Regions from separate parts of the Paenibacillus sp. FSL K6-1566 genome, predicted to be linked through region 2. Evidence: riboswitches for the same ligand, from Rfam matches in the RefSeq annotation. Region 2 holds a riboswitch; the other holds the start of a gene.
The links. A riboswitch is a leader RNA that binds a small molecule or an ion and turns the genes downstream of it on or off. The one in region 2 is predicted to bind S-adenosylmethionine.
Positions count from the first base shown of each region.

Region 1 (9,798 bases), 350 kb from region 2:
TTATTCGTATCCGCTGCAGTGGAGCCGATGGATCGTCTTGTCGATAAGGGGATTGTAAAGGCCGACTCGGTTCAGCTGATGTTCCGGAACAGCCTTGTGCTGATTGAGCCTGGGCCGAAGCCTTCCATCAAACAGCTGGACGAGCTGTTAAGACCGGATGTCCGGATTGTGGCGGTCGGTCAGCCCGATACCGTTCCGGCCGGCGAGTACGCTGCGGAAGCGCTGCAGCATGAAGGGCTATGGGACGAGGTGGAGTCCAAGGCCGTGTACGGCAAGGACGTGTCACAGGTGCTGGCTTACGTGGAGTCTGGCAATGCGGATGCGGGATTCGTCTACAAAACGGATTTGACCCATTCGTCGAAAGCCGTATTGTCCATGGAGATCAATCAGGGCCTGCATCAGCCGATCGAGTACCCCGCAGCCGTGCCGGTACAGGCCAAGCATCCGGAGGAGGCAAGCGAGCTGCTGGCTTTTATGAAAACGCCGGAAGTGAAAGCGATATTTCAGAAGGCAGGCTTCGACGTGGTGGAGGAATCGCCGTGACGGAAGCCGAGATGTTCTGGATGCCGGTGTGGCTGTCGATAAAAACATCACTGCTCTCCAGCATCATTACGTTTATACTAGGTACTGCGGCAGCCCGGTGGATGTCGAGGCGCCGATTTGCCGGCAAGACGGCGGTCGAAACGCTGCTTATGCTTCCGCTCGTCCTGCCGCCGACGGTTGTCGGCTTTCTTCTGCTCGTTATACTGGGCAGAAATAGCTGGGTAGGGATGGCGGCGGAATGGCTGTTCGCAAGACCGGTCGTATTCAGCTGGGGGGCCGCCGTCATCGCGGCGATCGTGGTTTCGTTTCCCCTGGTTTATCAAAGCATGCGCGTCGGGTTCGAATCGGTGGATGCCGAGCTTGAGGATTCGGCCCGTTCGGCCGGAGCCGGCGAATGGCAGGTGTTCCGCTGGATTACGCTGCCGCTCGTGCGGCGTGCGGCGGTCTCGGCCTATATTCTGGCGTTTGCCAGAGGATTGGGCGAATTCGGTGCAACGTGGATGGTGGCCGGCAACATTCCCGGGGTGACACAGACGCTGCCAACAGCGATTTACGTTGCTGTAAGCAACGGTGACAGCCGGCTCGCTTGGGCCTGGACCGGCATGATCGTCCTCTTTTCCTGGCTGCTCCTGGCAGCTTCGGGAACGGGGCGAGGCCCGAGCAAGAGGGATTAGGCTTGACGGAAGAGGAATGTTTCCATATGCTGACGAATAGAGCTTGTTTAACAACCCAAGAGAAAGAGAGCACACGTGGAGAGGATGAGTAGCATGAGTTTACTTGGAGCTATTGAGGCAGGAGGAACGAAGTTCGTTTGCGGAGTTGGAACTGCGGACGGTACGGTCGTGGAACGGGTAAGCTTCCCGACAACAACCCCTGAGGAGACGATGGCGAACGTCTTCAGCTTTTTTGCGGATAAGGATATTGAAGCGATCGGCGTAGGTTCGTTCGGTCCGATCGATCCGGTGAAGGGCAGTCCTACATATGGCTGCATTACGACGACGCCTAAGCCGCATTGGAGCAACTATAACATCGTAAAAGCACTGGAGGAGCGGTTCGGGGTTCCGATCGGCTTTGACACGGACGTTAACGGGGCCGCGCTTGGTGAATATACTTGGGGAGCTGCTCAAGGCTTGGACAGCTGCCTGTACATTACGATCGGCACGGGTGTGGGAGCAGGCGCTGTTGTATCCGGCGAGCTGATCCACGGCTTGTCCCATCCGGAAATGGGTCACATCTATGTCCGCCGCCATCCGGAGGATCGTTATGAAGGCACATGCCCGTACCATGCAGACTGCCTGGAGGGACTTGCTGCAGGACCTTCGCTCGGCAAACGCTGGGGGGTTCCGGGGGCGGAACTGACACCGGACCATCCGGCTTGGGAGATGGAAGCGTACTATCTGGCTCAAGCACTGATGAATTATGTGCTGATTCTCTCTCCACAGCGGATCGTTATGGGCGGCGGCGTCATGAAGCAGGAGCATCTGTTTCCGATGATCCGTACCAAGCTTCAAGAGCTGCTGGCCGGCTACGTTCATCATCCTAGCCTGCGCGAGAACATCGATCAGTTTATCGTGCCGCCGCAGCTGGGCGATAATGCGGGGCTGTGCGGCGCCATCGCGCTTGCCAAGCTGGCTCTTGCCGAGAAGTAACAGAAAGCCCGAAGACTTCGTGACGGTAAACGGATAGATCTTTATAAAATCTGTTGGCTCCCGTTACAAATTATGGTACTATATAGCCAACAGTATAACATAGTGAAACGGGAAGCACCCTTAACGACGCTGCGGCGGAGTAGGGGTGCTTTTTTGCGTTGTCTTAGGTTGTACTGAAGAATGTGATAACGGGAGGTAGACAGGACATGCAAATTGTGTTCATGAATCAGATGAGCAGGACGGACGAGCAGGGGCATTCGAGTTTCGCTCAGGTGTGGATCGGAGAGGAGGAGGGCGTCTGGAGCCTTGGCTGGCGGGACATCGAGCCGGAGGGCGAGGCCGCAGATGACGATTGGTATGAAGGAGGCTCGTGGAATGAGCTGCTCTGTGTATACCGTCACCATTTGGCCAGAAAGCTGGCGGAGGGGTATCGTCCGATCATCGAAGGGATATTTAACGAGACCGGAGAGATCGGCGGCAGGAACCTCCATATGCAGAAGCTTCAATGCTACAGCGAGCTGCACGGCTCGGAGGAGCTGTATACCGAGCTGTGCGCCTGGAGGCGCCGGAAGGCGGCTTCCGGGCGGAAGGCTCCGTACTTTATCGCCAGCAACCGGGTGCTGCGGCTCATCAGCGCGTTCGTTCCCCAGAGCGAGGAGGAGCTGCTGCAGCTTCCCGGAATCGGGCCTGCCAAAGCTTCCGAGCATGGGGCGGAGTGGCTTGAGATCACGGCGAAGATCGAGCGCAAGACAACCTTTCCGCTGGACTGGGTTTATCACCAGCTCCCGGAGGATGTGTTCGTCTCCTGGTTGTATAAGCAGAAGGAGGAGAAGTACAAGCAGGAGCTGGAGCGGTACCGGATCCGCCGCTCGATGCTGCTTGGCATTGCCGAGGGAGCGACGCTGGAGCAGCTGGAAGAGCGAACGTCGCTGTCCCGCCGCGATCTGATCGAGCAGCTGGAGGGGCTTGAGAAGGAAGGCTATGACACCGAACAGCTGGTGCAAGCCGAGCTGTGCACCGTGCCGGATGCTGAGCAAGCAGCGGTATGGAAGGCTTTTGAGGAGCTTGGCGATACGTTTCTTAAGCCGGTTCTTCAGCGGGTATACGGCCAAGAAAAGGGGGGAGAGGAGGTTGGCGGAACGGAGAAGCTGTATGAGCGGCTGCGCCTGATCCGGATCCGCTTCCGCCGAGAGGAATCCAGCCAAGCGAGTGCGGGCTGAAGCAAGAATAGACTGCAGGGTAGCACTGTCCCATGAGTAGAACCTTCTACTTGTGGGACCGTTTTTTAATGAACGCTTGCTGCGAGGGAAGCATCATTTCACATAGAAAAAGAGGAGCCCCGCAAGATCTAATGATCTCATGGGACGCCTCCTCTTTAACAACAAGCTGCTGTATATGCGGTGAAATTAAATCCAGTCCTTTTTTCGGAACAAATAAAACATCAGCAGGCCGGCGAATACCATGACCCCGATCACAACGTAATACGAATATTCCCAATGCAGTTCCGGCATATTGTCGAAGTTCATCCCATAGATGCCTGTAATCAGCGTAAGCGGGATGAAGATGGTCGTAATAGCGGTAAATACGCGCATGATTTCGTTAGCACGATTCGCAATACTCGACTGATACGCTTCCCGCAGGTTGCCCATCAAATCGCGGTAGGTTTCGAATGTTTCCGAAATTTTCACGGCATTCTCATAAATATCGCTGAAATATTTCTGCAGCTGATCGTCGATCAGCCGAAGATCCTTTTTGTTGAGCGTATTGATAACTTCCTTCTGCGGCCCCAGCACCTTCTTCAGCCATAGAATCTCGCTTCGCAGGCCGATAATTTCGCTGAGATGCGTCTTCTTGGTATGAATAAGAATGTCTTCCTCCAGCTTCTCGATCCGGGCTTCGATCCGGTCGCCGACCGAAAAGTAGTTGTCCGTGACCAAGTCGATCAGCAGGTAGAGGAAACGGTCGGGCGTGCTGACCTCGTCTTCCCATAGAAGGGGCTTGACGGTCCGCAGCTCGTGAATTTTCTGTTTCGTGACCGTGATGATGAAATGTCTGCCCAGGAAAATATTGAGGGCCCGGAGGAAAATCTCCTCGTCATCAAAACGGATGCTGTTTACAACGATAAAATAGTGGTTTTCATATATTTCGATCTTCGGACGCTGCTCCTCTTCGCTCAGGCAGTCCTCCACCGCAAGATCATGCAGGGAGAAAAGCGGCTGCAGCTCGGCTAAATCATCGACATCCGCATCCAGCCAGTAAAAGCCGCTGGCCGGTGCTGTCAGCGTCATCTGGATATCGTCAACAGGGGTAAATACACCCGCATCAACCAACCGGATTTTCATCTGATATCACTCCTTCTTCATTCGTACATTAAAGGCACAGGATATCAGCTTAGCCGGTGTACGGGCTTTGTTGATTTTCTCCTAAGAGAACTATGACAAAAGCGCATGAAAAATAACGCTGCCCTCTGCCGGTAAGCTGATCCTGGTCCTATGCGGTTGTGCATCCTTCGCTTCCACGTTCTGGCTCGGGTCACCGTCCATTTTCATGTTTCACCTCTTTCATCATGGGGCTAAATAGCACTTGTCTAGTATAACGCCGGGTTTGGGAGCTTTCAAGCTGTAATCGGGTCAAACAGAAGGCGTTAATACAGGGTATTGAGAAAGGGGTGTAATGTGACGGCTCGCTTGAAAAGATGCTTGACGAAAATATTCGGATGATATAAAGTAAGTATCAATATAACCATACAACTAAATACAGCGAAATCTTATCAAGAGCAGGTGGAGGGACTAGCCCTATGAAACCCGGCAACCGGCGGCAATATCGCACGGTGCTAATTCTTGCAGGATATACGATTCATGATTGACCGTATAGCCTGGCAGATGAGAGAGGAGCATTGTAGTAATGTATACGACGACCTTTCTCGACCGAGAAAGGTCTTCTTGCGTTTATACAGTCAAAGCGCTCTGACTCAAGCTGCAGCGGATGTACCACTACATATTTTGAAGGAGTGAGCTTAAGGTGCCAATTAAAATCCCTGATGCCCTGCCGGCCAAAGAAGTGCTGGCTGGAGAGAACATTTTTGTTATGGATGAGAGTCATGCCTTTCACCAGGATATCCGCCCGCTGCGGATTGCGATTCTGAACCTCATGCCGACGAAGGAAACGACGGAGACCCAGCTGCTGAGGCTGATCGGTAACTCGCCGCTTCAAGTCGATGTTGTATTGCTGCACCCAAGCTCCCATGTATCCAAGAACACATCGGCTGAGCATTTAAAGTCGTTCTACAAAACGTTCGAGCAAGTGAAGAATCGCCGGTTTGACGGCATGATTATCACCGGCGCTCCGGTGGAGCAGCTCGAATTCGAGGAGGTCAACTACTGGCAGGAGCTCACGGAAATTTTTGAGTGGAGCAAGACGCATGTGACCTCGACCATGCATATTTGCTGGGCATCCCAGGCCGGCTTGTACTACCATTACGGCGTGCCGAAATACAGCTTGGAAGAGAAGTGCTTCGGCGTGTTTTCCCATACGGTCAGCGAGCCCTGTACGAAGCTGCTCCGCGGCTTTGACGACATGTTCTTCGTTCCGCATTCCCGCCACACCGAGGTCCGGCGCGAAGACATTGCGGGCATCGATGACCTGGTCATTCTGTCGGAGTCCGAGGAGGCAGGCATCTACCTGGTAGCAAGCAGGGACGGCAAACAAATATTCGCCACCGGCCACTCGGAATATGATCCGGACTCCTTGAAATGGGAATATGACCGGGATGTTGCGAAGGGATTGGATATTGCGCTGCCGCGCAATTATTATCCGAATGACGATCCGACCAGCAACCCTCCTTCGATCTGGCGGGCCCATGCTAACTTATTGTTTACGAATTGGCTCAATTACTATGTATATCAAGAAACCCCATATGATATCGGTCCACAAATATAGAAGCCGCCAAGGAGGAAGTTGTAATGGAGAGAAAACCGCTGAATATCGAGAGCCGGCTGGCGCAGATCGGATCGGTGCATGAGCCGGTGACGGGAGCCGTCACGTTCCCGATCTATCAGGCGACCGCATACCGTCATCCGAAGCTTGGGCAAAGCACGGGCTTTGATTATATCCGCACGAAGAATCCAACCCGGCAAGTGCTGGAGGATTCGATTGCCGGGTTGGAATCCGGCGATGCCGGCTTTGCCTGCAGCTCGGGCATGGCGGCCTTGCAGACGATATTTGCCATGTTCAGCCAAGGGGATCATCTGATCGTATCTCTGGATCTGTATGGCGGAACCTATCGGCTGCTGGACAGAATCATGTCCAAGTTCGGCGTGAGCGCATCGTATGTCGACACGAATGACCTGGACGCGCTGGAGCAGTCCCGAAAGCCGAATACAAAGGCGGTATTTATCGAGACCCCGACCAATCCGCTGATGATGATCACGGATATTGAAGCGGTCTGTACATGGGCCAGACATCATGGACTGATCACGATTGTAGACAACACGCTGCTGACACCGTATTTCCAGCGGCCGATCGAGCTAGGGGCGGACATCGTCATTCATAGCGCCACCAAGTATTTGGGCGGACATAACGATGTGCTTGCAGGGCTAATCGTAACGAAAGGCAAGGAACTGTCCGAAGAAATCGCCTTTTTGCACAATTCCATCGGAGCGGTGCTAAGCCCTTCCGATTCTTATCAGCTGATGCGGGGCATGAAGACGCTGGCGCTCCGCATGGACCGGCACGAAAGCAATGCGACTGCAGTCGCAAACTTTCTCACGACTCATCCGGCAATCGCAGAGGTGTTCTACCCTGCGCTGCCTGATCACCCGGGTTATGAGATTCAGCACCGGCAGTCCAGCGGAAATACAGGCATCTTCTCCTTTAAAGTGAAAGATGCCCGCTATGTAGAGCCTGTTCTGCGCCATATCAAGCTGATTGCCTTCGCGGAGAGCCTCGGGGGCGTTGAATCGCTCATGACTTATCCGGCGGTGCAGACGCACGCAGACATTCCGGTGGAGATCCGCGAGGCCGTCGGGGTGGATGAGAGACTGCTGCGTTTCTCGGTCGGCATCGAGCATGCGGACGATCTGATCGCGGATCTGGATGAGGCCTTGAACGCAGCTGTGGCCGAGGTGGAAGGAGGCGTTCTGGGATGAGCATCGATAAAGGCGTACGCATAGACGCGAAGGGTCGAAAGCATTCCGGCCCGAAAGGACGGGAAGCGGAATCGCTCCGCTTCGAGACGAAGCTGCTTCATTTCGGCGGGGAGATCGACCGGGCCACCGGAGCGTCAAGCGTGCCGATCTATCAGGCATCGACCTTTCACCACGAGGATATCTACCAGCCTCCGCTTCATGATTACAGCCGATCCGGCAATCCGACCCGCCAAGCGCTCGAGGATTATATCGCGCTGCTCGAAGGCGGTGTTCGCGGATTCGCTTACGCTTCCGGCATGGCAGCGATCTCCAGTTCATTCATGCTGCTCTCGGCAGGCGATCATATGATCGTCACGGAGGATGTGTATGGAGGAACCTACCGTCTATTAACCAGCATCCTGAACCGGATGGGCATTGAGAGCACCTTCGTGGACATGACCGATCTCGATCAGGTGAAGGCGGCGCTTAAGCCGAACACCAAGGCGGTCTATATGGAAACGCCGTCCAATCCGACGCTGAACATTACCGATATCGGCGCAGTGACCGATTGGGCGAAGGAGCATGATCTGCTTACGCTTCTGGATAACACCTTTATGACCCCGTACTATCAGCGGCCGATCGAATTCGGCGTTGATATCGTCATTCACAGCGCCACCAAATTTCTGGGGGGACACAGCGACGTTCTCGCAGGTCTGGCGGTTGCCAGAACGGAAGAGCTGGCTGGGCGGCTGAAGCAGCTGCAGAACGGACTCGGCACGGTGCTTGGCGTTCAGGATTCATGGCTGCTCATGCGGGGAATGAAGACGCTAGGCGCGCGGATGGCTCATTCCGAAGAGAGTGCCGCCAAGCTGGCGGCATGGCTGCAAGGAAGAAGTGATATCGAGCACGTATACTATCCGGGTCTCTTGAATCATCCGGGTCGGGAGATTCACGAGAAGCAATCGAGCGGCTATGGGGCCGTCATCTCGTTTGACGTCGGTTCCGGAGAGCGTGCCAAGCAGGTGCTGAACCAAGTGAAGCTGCCGCTGGTAGCGGTCAGCCTGGGAGCAGTGGAGAGCATTCTGTCCTATCCGGCCATGATGTCCCACGCGGCGATGGGGGAGCAGGTTCGTCATGAACGGGGGATTACGGATGGACTGCTGCGTTTCTCGGTCGGACTCGAGGATGTGGATGATTTGATTGCCGATCTGGATCAGGCACTTGCCGGCAGCCGCTACTGAGCGAGAAGAACGGCGATAAAATCCCATGGAACATGGCGCTCCGACTGGGTCGTTCACAATATTTCCATATTTTTATTCGGCATCCCGCCCGCAGCGGGATGTCGTTTTTGTTGCCGGATTGTGGTAGGATGAAAAGACGAAGTTTTTGAAATTTTTGTTGAGTTGTCATTTTCTCGGATAAGGGAGGCTGCAAGAAATGAGTGCGGTAAACCGTATTTTGGATAAAGCTTTACGCGGTGAAAGACTAAATCTTGAGGATACTGTAACGCTGTTTGAAAGCGATGAGGTGGAGAAAATAGGGCATGCGGCGAATGTGATGACCAAGCGTCTGCATCCAGACCCGATCACGACATTTGTCATCGGCCGAAATATCAACTATACGAACGTCTGCGACGTTTATTGCCGCTTCTGTGCTTTTTACCGGAGACCGGGCTCGTCGGAAGGATATGTACTGCCGGACGAGACGATCTTTCAGAAGATTCAGGAGACCGAGGACGTTAACGGAACCGAGATCCTGATGCAGGGGGGAACCAATCCGGATCTGCCGTTCAGCTATTACACGGATCTTCTGCGCAACATCAAGAAGCGGTTCCCGAATATTACGATGCACTCCTTCTCGCCTGCGGAGATCATGAAGATGGTCGAGGTGTCGGGCTTGTCGCTGGAGGAGGTCGTACGCGAGCTCCGCGATGCCGGACTGGATTCGCTTCCCGGCGGCGGCGCCGAGATTCTGGATGACCGGATCCGGAAGAAGGTCAGCCGCTTGAAGGGCTCCTGGCGCCAATGGATGGATGTCATGCAGACGGCTCACCGGCTCGGCATGAACACGACGGCCACGATGGTCATCGGTCTCGGCGAGACGATGGAGGAGCGGGCGCTGCATTTGCTGCGCGTGCGGGATGCGCAGGATGAGTGCATTCAGAACGGCTGGAATTCCAAGGGCTTCCTTGCTTTTATTCCATTTACCTTCCAGCCTGACAATACGAACCTGAAGCGCGAGCGGGAGACGCCCGAGGCTTACTTGAAGACCGTTGCGATCGGCCGCCTCGCCATCGATAATGTGCCGAACCTGCAATCCTCCTGGGTAACGATGGGACCGGAGATCGGCAAGCTGTCGCTTAGCTACGGTTGCAACGACTTTGGCAGCACGATGATGGAGGAGAATGTGGTTTCTTCTGCCGGTGCCGTATACAAGGTTAACATCGAGTCGATTCTGAAGCTGATCCGCGAGACCGGCAA
Region 1 covers NZ_JBBOSR010000001.1:5,177,528-5,187,325, reverse strand. Annotated here, with positions in the region: gene modA (molybdate ABC transporter substrate-binding protein) at 1-543, shown strand, start outside; gene modB (molybdate ABC transporter permease subunit) at 540-1,217, shown strand; gene NST08_RS22980 (ROK family protein) at 1,311-2,192, shown strand; gene NST08_RS22975 (HRDC domain-containing protein) at 2,399-3,412, shown strand; gene corA (magnesium/cobalt transporter CorA) at 3,599-4,534, opposite strand; SAM riboswitch class I at 4,957-5,081, shown strand; gene metA (homoserine O-acetyltransferase MetA) at 5,214-6,131, shown strand; gene NST08_RS22960 (PLP-dependent transferase) at 6,155-7,339, shown strand; gene NST08_RS22955 (aminotransferase class V-fold PLP-dependent enzyme) at 7,336-8,559, shown strand; gene mqnC (cyclic dehypoxanthinyl futalosine synthase) at 8,756-9,798, shown strand, end outside.
Region 1: another riboswitch for S-adenosylmethionine. It lies ahead of metA (homoserine O-acetyltransferase MetA); the one in region 2 lies ahead of NST08_RS24725 (methionine ABC transporter ATP-binding protein).

Region 2 (9,798 bases):
TAAAAGATTTGCTGTTTCCCCACAACTTGAGGACAGACCGGAATCCTGCAAGATATGAGCGGCCATTTTCTTTCCTCAAAAGAAAAGAAAGGAGCTCCCGATTAGCTGCACAAGCCGCAGCATGGTCGGGATGCCCCTTTCATACGAAAAGTTCGTTGTATTCAGTAGATCCTTCTGTCCGGAGTTAACCGGTCTAACCGTAATCCGGGCCGGATCCGCTTCCGTAGGCATCCTGCCTACATCTGCACATTAGAATGCCGGGATAACGGCTCCTTTGTATTCCTGTTCAATAAAAGTCTTCACATCTTCCGAAGTCAGCGCCTTCGCCAGCTTCTGGATAGCTTCCGAATCCTTGTTGTCCGGGCGAGCTACCAGCAGGTTCGCGTAAGGGTTATCCTTGTCTTCGATAAACAGCGCGTCCTTCGTTGGGTCAAGGCCGGCTTCCAATGCATAGTTCGTGTTGATGACAGCAAGATCAAGCTCATCCAGCATGCGAGGCAGCATGGCAGCTTCCACTTCTTTGAATTCCAGGTTTTTCGGATTTTCCGTAATATCCTTCGCGGTCGCTTCCAGCTTGGTTTCGTCCGCCAGCTTGATAACGCCGTTCTTGGACAGCAGGGTCAGCGCACGGCCCGCGTTGGACGGATCGTTCGGAATGGCGACCACGGCGCCGTCCTTCAGCTCGTCGACCGACTTGATCGTTCTGGAATAAGCGCCAAGCGGCTCAACGTGTACGGCGATAACGGACTCCAGCTTCAATCCGCGTTCCTTGATCTCGTTATCGAGATACGGCTTATGCTGGAAGAAGTTCGCGTCGATCTCCTTGGAGTCGACCTTCGTATTCGGCAGCACGTAATCGGTGAATTCGACAATTTCCAGATTCACGCCTTCTTTTTCAAGCGCAGGTTTGATATGCTCAAGAATCTTTGCATGCGGTGCCGGCGAAGCCCCCACCTTAATGGTTACCTTCTCTTGTCCCGCAGCGCCGTTTGTATCCGCAGGCTCCGATGCGTTATCCGCAGGCTTGCTGCCGCAAGCAGCCAGCACCGCGACCAAAGTCAGACTAATGAATGCCAATACCCATTTTTTCATCCTAAAACTCTCCCTCCGAAAATAGTTTATCTATATGATGTCTTCCTTGTTGCTCCAGCAATCCGTTATTTTCTTGTAAAATGACGCACCAGCCGGTCTCCCGCCATCTGCAGGAGCTGCACCAGCACAATCATCAAGACAACGGCCAAAATCATAATCTCCGTCTCATAACGGTAGTAACCGTACTTGATCGCCAAATCCCCCAAACCGCCGCCGCCAACCTGGCCGGACATCGCGGTATACGATACGAGTGTCACGATCGTGATCGTCATGCCTGCCAGCAAGCCCGGGCGGGCTTCCGGCAGCAGCACTCTCCACACGATCTGGCTGGTCGATGAGCCCATGGCGTGGGCGGCTTCGATGACGCCTTTATCCACTTCGTTCAGCGCCGTCTCCACAAGTCTCGCGAAGAACGGCGCCGCTCCGACGACAAGCGGAGGAATGGTCCCGAGCACGCCGTACGATACCCCGACGATCGACTTCGTAATCGGAATCATGGCTACGATCAGAATGATGAATGGAACCGACCGCAGAATGTTCACGATGAACGACAGGATGGAATAGCCGAAGCGAACGAAGCCTGACGTTGATCTGGCAGCCATATACAGAAGCACCCCGATCGGGAGGCCGATGATGAAGCTGAACAAGGCCGAAGCGCCCAGCATGCGCAGCGTATCCAGCGTGGCCGTGCCAATCTCATTCCAATCCACCTGAGAAAAATCCAGTCCGAGCATCAATGAATCACCTCCACGTCTAATCCTTGATCCAGCAGTCTGCGGATCGTGTCTTCAATCGCGCCCTTGCTGCCTTCAAACCGTACGATCAGCTGCCCGTATGGCGTTTCCTTGATCGTTGAGATAGTCCCTTGCAGGATCGCAAAGTTAACCCCGGTCTCATGGACCGTATGCGACAAGATCGACTCGTACGTCTTCGACCCGAGGAACGTGATCTGCACCGCCTGCGAGGAGCTCCCGTCTTGACCTTGAAGCGCTAGTCGCAATGCATCGCCGTTGTCCATCTCCTGACGGATGAACTCCCGCGTAACCTCGTGCTTCGGCTTCAGGAACACTTCCGTCACCGGACCTTGCTCCACAATGCCGCCTTGGTGAATGACCGCCACTCTGTCGCAAATGCTCTGGATGACATGCATCTCATGCGTGATCAGCACAATCGTCAGGTTAAACTTCTTGTTAATATCCAGCAGCAGCCGCAGGATCGAATCCGTCGTCTGAGGGTCCAAGGCCGAGGTGGCCTCGTCGCAGAGCAGCACCTCCGGGTCGCTTGCAAGCGCCCTGGCGATTCCTACCCGCTGCTTCTGGCCGCCCGACAGCTGGGACGGGTATTTGTCCCGATGCTCCGCAAGACCGACCAAATTCAGAAGCTCGCTTACCTTGCGCTCGATGTCCGCCTTCGAAGTCTTGATCAGACGAAGCGGAAAGGCGATGTTGTCATAGACCGTTGCAGAGGACAGCAGATTGAAATGCTGAAAGATCATGCCGATCTTCCGCCGCTCCGCCTGCAGCTGCTTCTTTCCGAGGCTCGTCAGGTTGACGCCGCCTACCCACACCTCGCCGGACGTCGGACGTTCCAGCAAATTCATGCAGCGGATGAGCGTGCTCTTGCCTGCCCCGGAATGTCCGATGACACCGAATATTTCTCCTTTTTCAATCGACAAATTCAATCCGGACAATGCTGTGGTCATTCGGCCGGCTTTTCCGTACTGCTTCGTCAATTGCTTCAGTTCAATCAAACCGTGATCCCCCTTTTTTCGTGCTAACGTTTCATATCTATTTACCCGCAAAAGAAAAGAGCCACTTTTTGCAGAATCAAAAAGGGCTCTCTTTACATAAAGTCGACGCCTTTTCTCATCTGTCAAAGCAGCCTATACGTCGCGCTGCTTTGAAGGAATTAGCACCATGTCACTCCATTTGCGTTCATTGCACTTGCAATCAACGCTGGAGCCGGTTGCCGGGCTTCATCGGGCCTGTCCCTCCGCCTCTCTCGATAAGAAAACTCGATATGAAATTTTTTCGTTATATTGATGTGTTTTTCAAATCATATTCATGAATGCAATTGTTAGTATAGTTTTTTTTCGCCCTTTTGTCAAAAGGAATTTCATGGTCGGCTGCATCAAGCCCGGATCCCGTTCTTCGCCCACATTTGGTTCGTATACCGGTAGGATGCTCTCAGGCTTTGGCACACCATTTCAAGCCCTTGCTCCAGCTCATCCAGGTGCGACCCGATATCCTCCAGCTCGATCCGCTCCGACAGTCCCTGATGGCGCTGCCACAGGTCGTCCTGCATTTCCGAATTCATGTAGTGAATCTCGGTGTTGCGCCGTTTCCGCAGCTTGTTCATCGGAGTTTTATAGCGCTCCTTGATCGCCTCCAGCTCTGCGGACAGCTCGCCGTGCGCCTTCAGGAACTTGAACTGGCGAAGCACGGTAAAGTAGGAGAAATGCTCCTTCACCTTCGAGGTGTTCAGATCGTACAGATCGTTCAGCACCGTTCCCAGCTTGTCAAGGATTGAGAATACGCGAATAAATCCGTTCTTATAAAAATAAACATAGCGCCGGTATTCCCCTTGCTCCTCGATCGACATGTCATCCACATATCCCGAATTGACCGATCGGCTGAAATGCTTCGCTGCATTCCAGCTCTGCTCCAGTTCATCGAGCGACACGATTAAACCGCGCGTCCATATTTCAAGCTTGCGAAAGTCATGCGTCGGGTCTTCATTTTTTTCCATTTCCTTCTTCAGCAGCTGGCTCGTCTTGACCATCGATTCAATCGCTTCTTCAAGCAGCCCGTTATTCTGCCGCGGTTGTTCCCCAAGCAACAAACGAAGCATGGGCCGCACCTCCTACGTCAAAATGTCCCTGATTCCCTCTAGGATGGACTGGTCATTTGCCGAAATATTCGTTCCAGCGGGCATCCACCGTCTTTACGATATCCTCCCGCGGGAACAGCTCATCCGGGTATCCGGGCTTCATGCGGGCATCAATGACCAGCGGAAGCTTGTACGACAGATGATGATGCTCGATCTCGCTGGCGGCGAAGATATCCGTTGCGGGATTAAAGCGGGTAAATACCGTCCACAAGAACGATGTTTGCGTGGCGGACGTCGACTTGGCATCATCCACGACGATCACCAGCGGCCATTTCGTGCTGCGGGCATGCATGAACTCCATGACGCGCTGGGCCAGCCCAGGTTCTTTCTCATAGGATGCCCCGGATACGACAAGGCAACCGCCGCAATATGCGACCGCCTGGGAAATTCCCGGAATATCCCCTTCATCGTAGCTTCGCGGAAGCTCGCGGATCGGCTCCCCGATCCCCATCAGCACGGCCTTGCTGCCGTGATTCAGCTTCTGCCCCGTATAATCCAGCGTATCATGCGAGGTTTTATTAAATATGAATAAATCCGTTGCCGGATTAAATCGTTCCAGCACCGCTTCTAGCGTCTCGTTGAAATCCGACAGGTCCAGCGGCCGGTTCGTCAGCATCAGCATTTTGGTGAGCGACAGCTGACCCTCGCCCAGAATCCGGAACGCGGAGACGAGCGCCTCGCGGGAATAGCTCTCCCGAACGACCGCTGCCGTCAGTGCATGGAACCCGGTTTCCGCATAGGTCCATAGCGAGCGGACCGACGGCATCACCATCGGGAAGGCCGGGGACAGCAGGCGCTGCAAAAACTCGCCCAGGTAGTAGTCCTCTTGCCGCGGCTTTCCGACGATCGTTGCCGGATAAATAGCGTCCTTGCGGTGCCACATATTCTTCACATGAAGCACCGGGAAGTCATGCGCAAGGGAATAATAGCCGTAGTGATCGCCGAAAGGACCCTCCAGGCGGCGTTCATGCGGCGGCACGATTCCGCTGATCGCGAATTCCGCCTCTGCCGGAATGCGGTGTCCGCCAAGCGGGTTGTCTGTCATCGGCAGCTTGCCGCCCATGATCAGCGAAGCCATCAGCAGCTCCGGCAGATGCTCCGGCACCGGTGCGATAGCGGAGGCAATCAGCGCAGGCGGGCCGCCGACGAAGACGGACACCGGCAGCGGCTGATTCTGCTGCTCTGCCTCGAAGTAGTGAAAGCCGCCTCCCTTATGAATCTGCCAATGGATTCCGGTGGTCGAGTCATCATAAATTTGAATCCGGTACATGCCCAGATTATGATCCTTCGGCTTCGATGGGCTCTCGGTATAGACGAGCGGAAGCGTGATGAACGGTCCGCCGTCCTCCTGCCAGCTGGTCAACCGCGGTAGCTGCTTGAGCGGATTCTCCGTCACCTTGACGCCCATCACCGGCGCTTCTTGCTGAGGCACGGATTTCATCCCTACCTTTAAAATATCCTTAAACAGCCCGCGTTCATTCCACAGCGCGGAAAACGTAGGCGGCAGCAGCTTATCGGTTGCCCCGATGATCGATTTCATCAGCTGCTCCGGGCGCGGACCGAATGCCATGTCGACCCGGCGCGCGGTTCCGAACAGATTCGTTGCCACTGGAAAAGGCGTCCCTTTCACATTGGTAAACAGCAGGGCAGGTCCTCCCTCTTCGATCACGCGCCGGTGAATTTCAGCCAGTTCCAGATACGGATCCACCGGTGCTTCAATGACAGCAAGATCATTTTCCTTGCGAAGCGTTTCAAGCCATTGGCGTAGATTCTGGTAAATCAAGTGCTCCACTCCTTCGGGTACAACAAAGTCCTCGAGCATGTTTCGCTTCGGGGACTTCGCCTGCACAAATATTAAAATGTTCCATGTTGCATACTGTAGTGACGGGAATTAGCCGATCTTCTCCCCGCGCAGCTCCAATTCGCCCTGCTGCTCGACCGGTGCCGATTCTCTTAGCTGCCATACCCTCACGCTCAAATAACTGAGCACGCCGAACAGCGCAGAGATCAGAAGGGTATGACCAAGCGCGGAGAATACATATACTTCGTCATTGTGCATCGTGGCCATGATGATGGCGCCGCTGAAAATCTGCAGCAAGCACAGCACCGTTGCCGAAACCCCGAGCATCTGAACTTCGCGGTTGTCCCGGTTTCGCCAATAAGCGAAATGTCCCATTACGGCTACTACGATGAGCAGCAGAAGAGCCGCCACCCGGTGCATGAAGGCAATGCCCACGCCGCCGCCGAGCTCCGGAATCACTTCCCCGTTGCAGAGCGGCCAGCCGGAGCACCCCTCTCTCGAGTCGGTGTGGCTTACGAATGCTCCGATATATACCACGATATACGTATAAATCGTCGCCCCCCAGACGAGTCGGCGAAAACCATCGCTGACCCGGGGCAGCCGCTCCGATCCAAGCGGCATCTTCGCCTTCTCTACCCTCCGCATGCCCAGCGCAAGCATAACCGAGCTAGCGAATGCGATGAGCGAGAAGCCGAAATGCAGCGCCATCACGGCCGCCGACTGAGGCTTGACGACTGCGAGCGCTCCCATAATCGCTTGTACAATCACGAACACCGATGTCATGACCACATAAGCCATCAGATCCTTGCGGTCACGCTTGTATCTCCAAAATGCGATCAGGGAAGCCAGGGCGGCCAAGCCGGCCATCCCGCTGACAGCGCGGTGCGAGTATTCGATCAAGGAGGAGACGGTGTAAGCGGGAATAAACTTTCCGTTACACAGCGGCCACTCTTGTCCACAGCCAAGCCCGGAGTCGGTCTTGGTAACGACCATGCCCCCGAAGGTGGCGAAGAACATGACTGCGCATGTTATGTAACTCAGCCATTTTAATTGTTTATCATTCACTAATCTCACCTGCTGCCTATATTCTTAACAATCCGCCATCAATAGCGGATTCCTTATTGCAGTCTAAATTTCATTATACCTGATTATGCCGCGACGGTCACTTTAACGATTGTGACAAAATGTTCAAAATTAGGAGAAGCTTATTGCCAAAAACAACACCGCCGCCAAGGGATCATCCATAGGCGACGGTGCGTTGTGCATCATTCCCGTTATGCTCACTTATGAATCGTTTCGTACACATCCACCGCACGCTGCAGGAAATCTTCGATTTCCTCGCGGGATTTGCGGAATTTGTTGACGAAGCGGACAAGTTCCCGTCCGTCGGCATAGGCGACGAAGCTAGGGATACCGAGGATGTTCTGCTGCTGGCTTACATCGCCGACAGCATCGACGTCAACTTCTACCAGGGTCAGCTGGTTCGAGAATTTCTGCTCAACATCCGGCATGAATGGATCGATAAACTTGCAATCACCGCACCAGTCTGCTTTGAATACTGCGACAGTCAAGCGCGGAGACTGGATAGCAACCTGAAATTCGGCTTCCGAAGTGATTTTGTCCATGGATGATCTCCCCTTTTCGTCGAAATGGTTCAACTTTAGTGAATCAAAATGTGGAGTGGAAGTCAAATATTCGTGACATACTGACAATACCAAGATAGAGCAATCGCCAAGATGACCAAGCGACTAACGGCAGGTGAGAACGGGATGCAGCAAGGCGAAAAAGACAAACAGGCGTGGTCCGGATCCATACGCAGATGGGTGTCCACATTGGCGGAAGCCGCAGTCGAAGCCTTGACTGGACGGGTGACCTCCTGGGAAATATCCTCCAAGCTCCGGGATGGCCGGAAGGACTGGAGCTGGGATGCGGTCGCAGCGCGAAGCCTCCGGTCCGAGCTAAAGCGTATCGCCCGCAGGCATCACAAGGAAATAAAAATGAACGCGAGCCCACCCGCCATGAGCTCGCCCTTTATTCGGGCCGTGAATTCCGTAGACGGATTTAATGCCAGGGAACAAGAAATAGTGGAATCCATTCAAAGCACCGTCATGGATGCCAATCGGAGCAACATCTCGCGCACGCAGGCCTACCTTAGCTGCTATGAAGCCTTTCCGGAGCTGCATTGGGCCTTTCTTGCCCATATGGTCTCCCGAAATGCCGGCTGGAACATGAGCGACCTGCAAGGAGGCTTGCTGTCGGATCTAACGGATTCCGAATTTCAAGTGAATCTGTACCGTTTTCTGGAACGATGCAACGCCTTGATCTTTCAGGACGCCTACCCCCAGCTGCTGCTGTACATGCACAGCCGGAAGCTGGGCGAGCCGCTGTTTCATCTCCTGCCATGCTTTCATGTCTCGGCCTTCATGCTCCCCTTCTGGCAGCATTTCTGGCGGGAACCCGATCACGGCGCTATGCTCGCCGTTGCCCTCATCCTAAATGAACAGAATTACATTGAAGGCCGGGTTGCCCAGGACCCGTATTTTCGGTCCCGGGTTCTGAAGCATCCGTATTTTCGTTTGCATGAGCTCGCGAGATTCAATCAAATTTTGTTTCCCCTTGGGCAAGAAGCAGCCCTTACCAGGGGCGTAGCCCCTTCCGATGCAGGCAATAAGCTCCCGCTTCGGCCGCTTGCGGGGCTCACCCTTCCCAAATTCGACAGCCTGACGGCTCGGATCAAAGCAGGTAAATCGCTCTACGGGCTGCTCTTCGGATACGAGGAGGTGCACCGTCGTGCGCTCGCTTTCGCCCGGTCCACCCCGCACCGGGGATCGCGCTCCGAATACTGGCCGGCGCTCTTCACCGCGGACAAGCAGGCGGCCATTAACAACGGCAAGGAAAGCAGCGTGCTGTTGGAATCCGAGTGGCTCCCTTCAGGGAAACGCCTGTACAGCCCCGAGCTGGAATCCGTGTGGCAGGATACGCCCTCCGGCCCGATCCCGCGGTATGATTGGTATCGCAGCTCCGCCAAGCTTCGGCTATTCCGTGAACCGGTCCGGCCGCTGCTGTTCGATATGACCCACGCGCACCGGGCCCAGCTTGAGAAGACGGCCATGGCCCACGATGTCGCTCATGAGAACCAACCAAAGCATGGATAGTTGAAAAAAGGACTGCTCTCGATCCCTTGGATCAGAACAGTCCTTCTGCAAATACATTTTCCACTATCGATTATATAGACGCAAAGCGCCTACCGCAAAGTTATCCCCGCTCACGCATCCGCGAAGGCGCCAGTCTCATCAGAGGGCGGAATACCTTCTGCAGCGGACGCGGATAATTGCCTAGCTCGGACTGGCGAATGACGCCGAACACGACAAGCAGCACGAGATAAATCACAACGACGGCAATTCCGACGATGATGCACGTGAACAGGAATGCCAATCGTGCCGGGATCACCTCAACCAGTTGAATGCCCGCTTGGTTCAACCCGTAGCCGATTGCCGCTGCCGCTACGACGGTGCACAGGAATCCCAGCCAGCGGCTTCCCAATATCGAGAACGATACGATCGATTTAATCGACCGGATGTTAAGCAGCGTGATGACCAGGAAGCACAGCGCCGTACTTCCAATGATGCCGTAGATGCCGAACAAGGGAGCCAGAAGGAAGCTGGCCGCCAGCTTGACGGCAACGCCGATCATCACGTGAATCATGGACAGCTTGGCCTTTCCGATGCCGAGCAAGATCGAGTTCGTCGTCATCATCGTAATCTGGAAAATGGTGCCGAAAGTCAGAAATGCAATGATTCCGCTGCCGCCCAGCGAGCTGAACAAGAGACCGTTCACCGAGTAAGCCGCTACTCCCAGCGCGATGACCACCGGCATGCCGGACAAAATCCCGATCCGCATGGCAAGCGTGACTTGCCGCTCCAGATGCTCTTGATCACGTCTGGCAAACGCCGCCGATATGATCGGAATCAGCGATGTGCTGAGGGCAATGGCCAGGATCGGCGGGATGCCCGCCA
Region 2 covers NZ_JBBOSR010000001.1:5,526,876-5,536,673, forward strand. Annotated here, with positions in the region: gene NST08_RS24715 (MetQ/NlpA family ABC transporter substrate-binding protein) at 250-1,092, opposite strand; gene NST08_RS24720 (methionine ABC transporter permease) at 1,158-1,826, opposite strand; gene NST08_RS24725 (methionine ABC transporter ATP-binding protein) at 1,826-2,842, opposite strand; SAM riboswitch class I at 2,955-3,103, opposite strand; gene NST08_RS24730 (Cthe_2314 family HEPN domain-containing protein) at 3,223-3,942, opposite strand; gene NST08_RS24735 (UbiD family decarboxylase) at 3,995-5,764, opposite strand; gene NST08_RS24740 (COX15/CtaA family protein) at 5,873-6,847, opposite strand; gene NST08_RS24745 (thioredoxin family protein) at 7,063-7,407, opposite strand; gene NST08_RS24750 (DUF2515 family protein) at 7,519-8,937, shown strand; gene NST08_RS24755 (putative polysaccharide biosynthesis protein) at 9,038-9,798, opposite strand, start outside.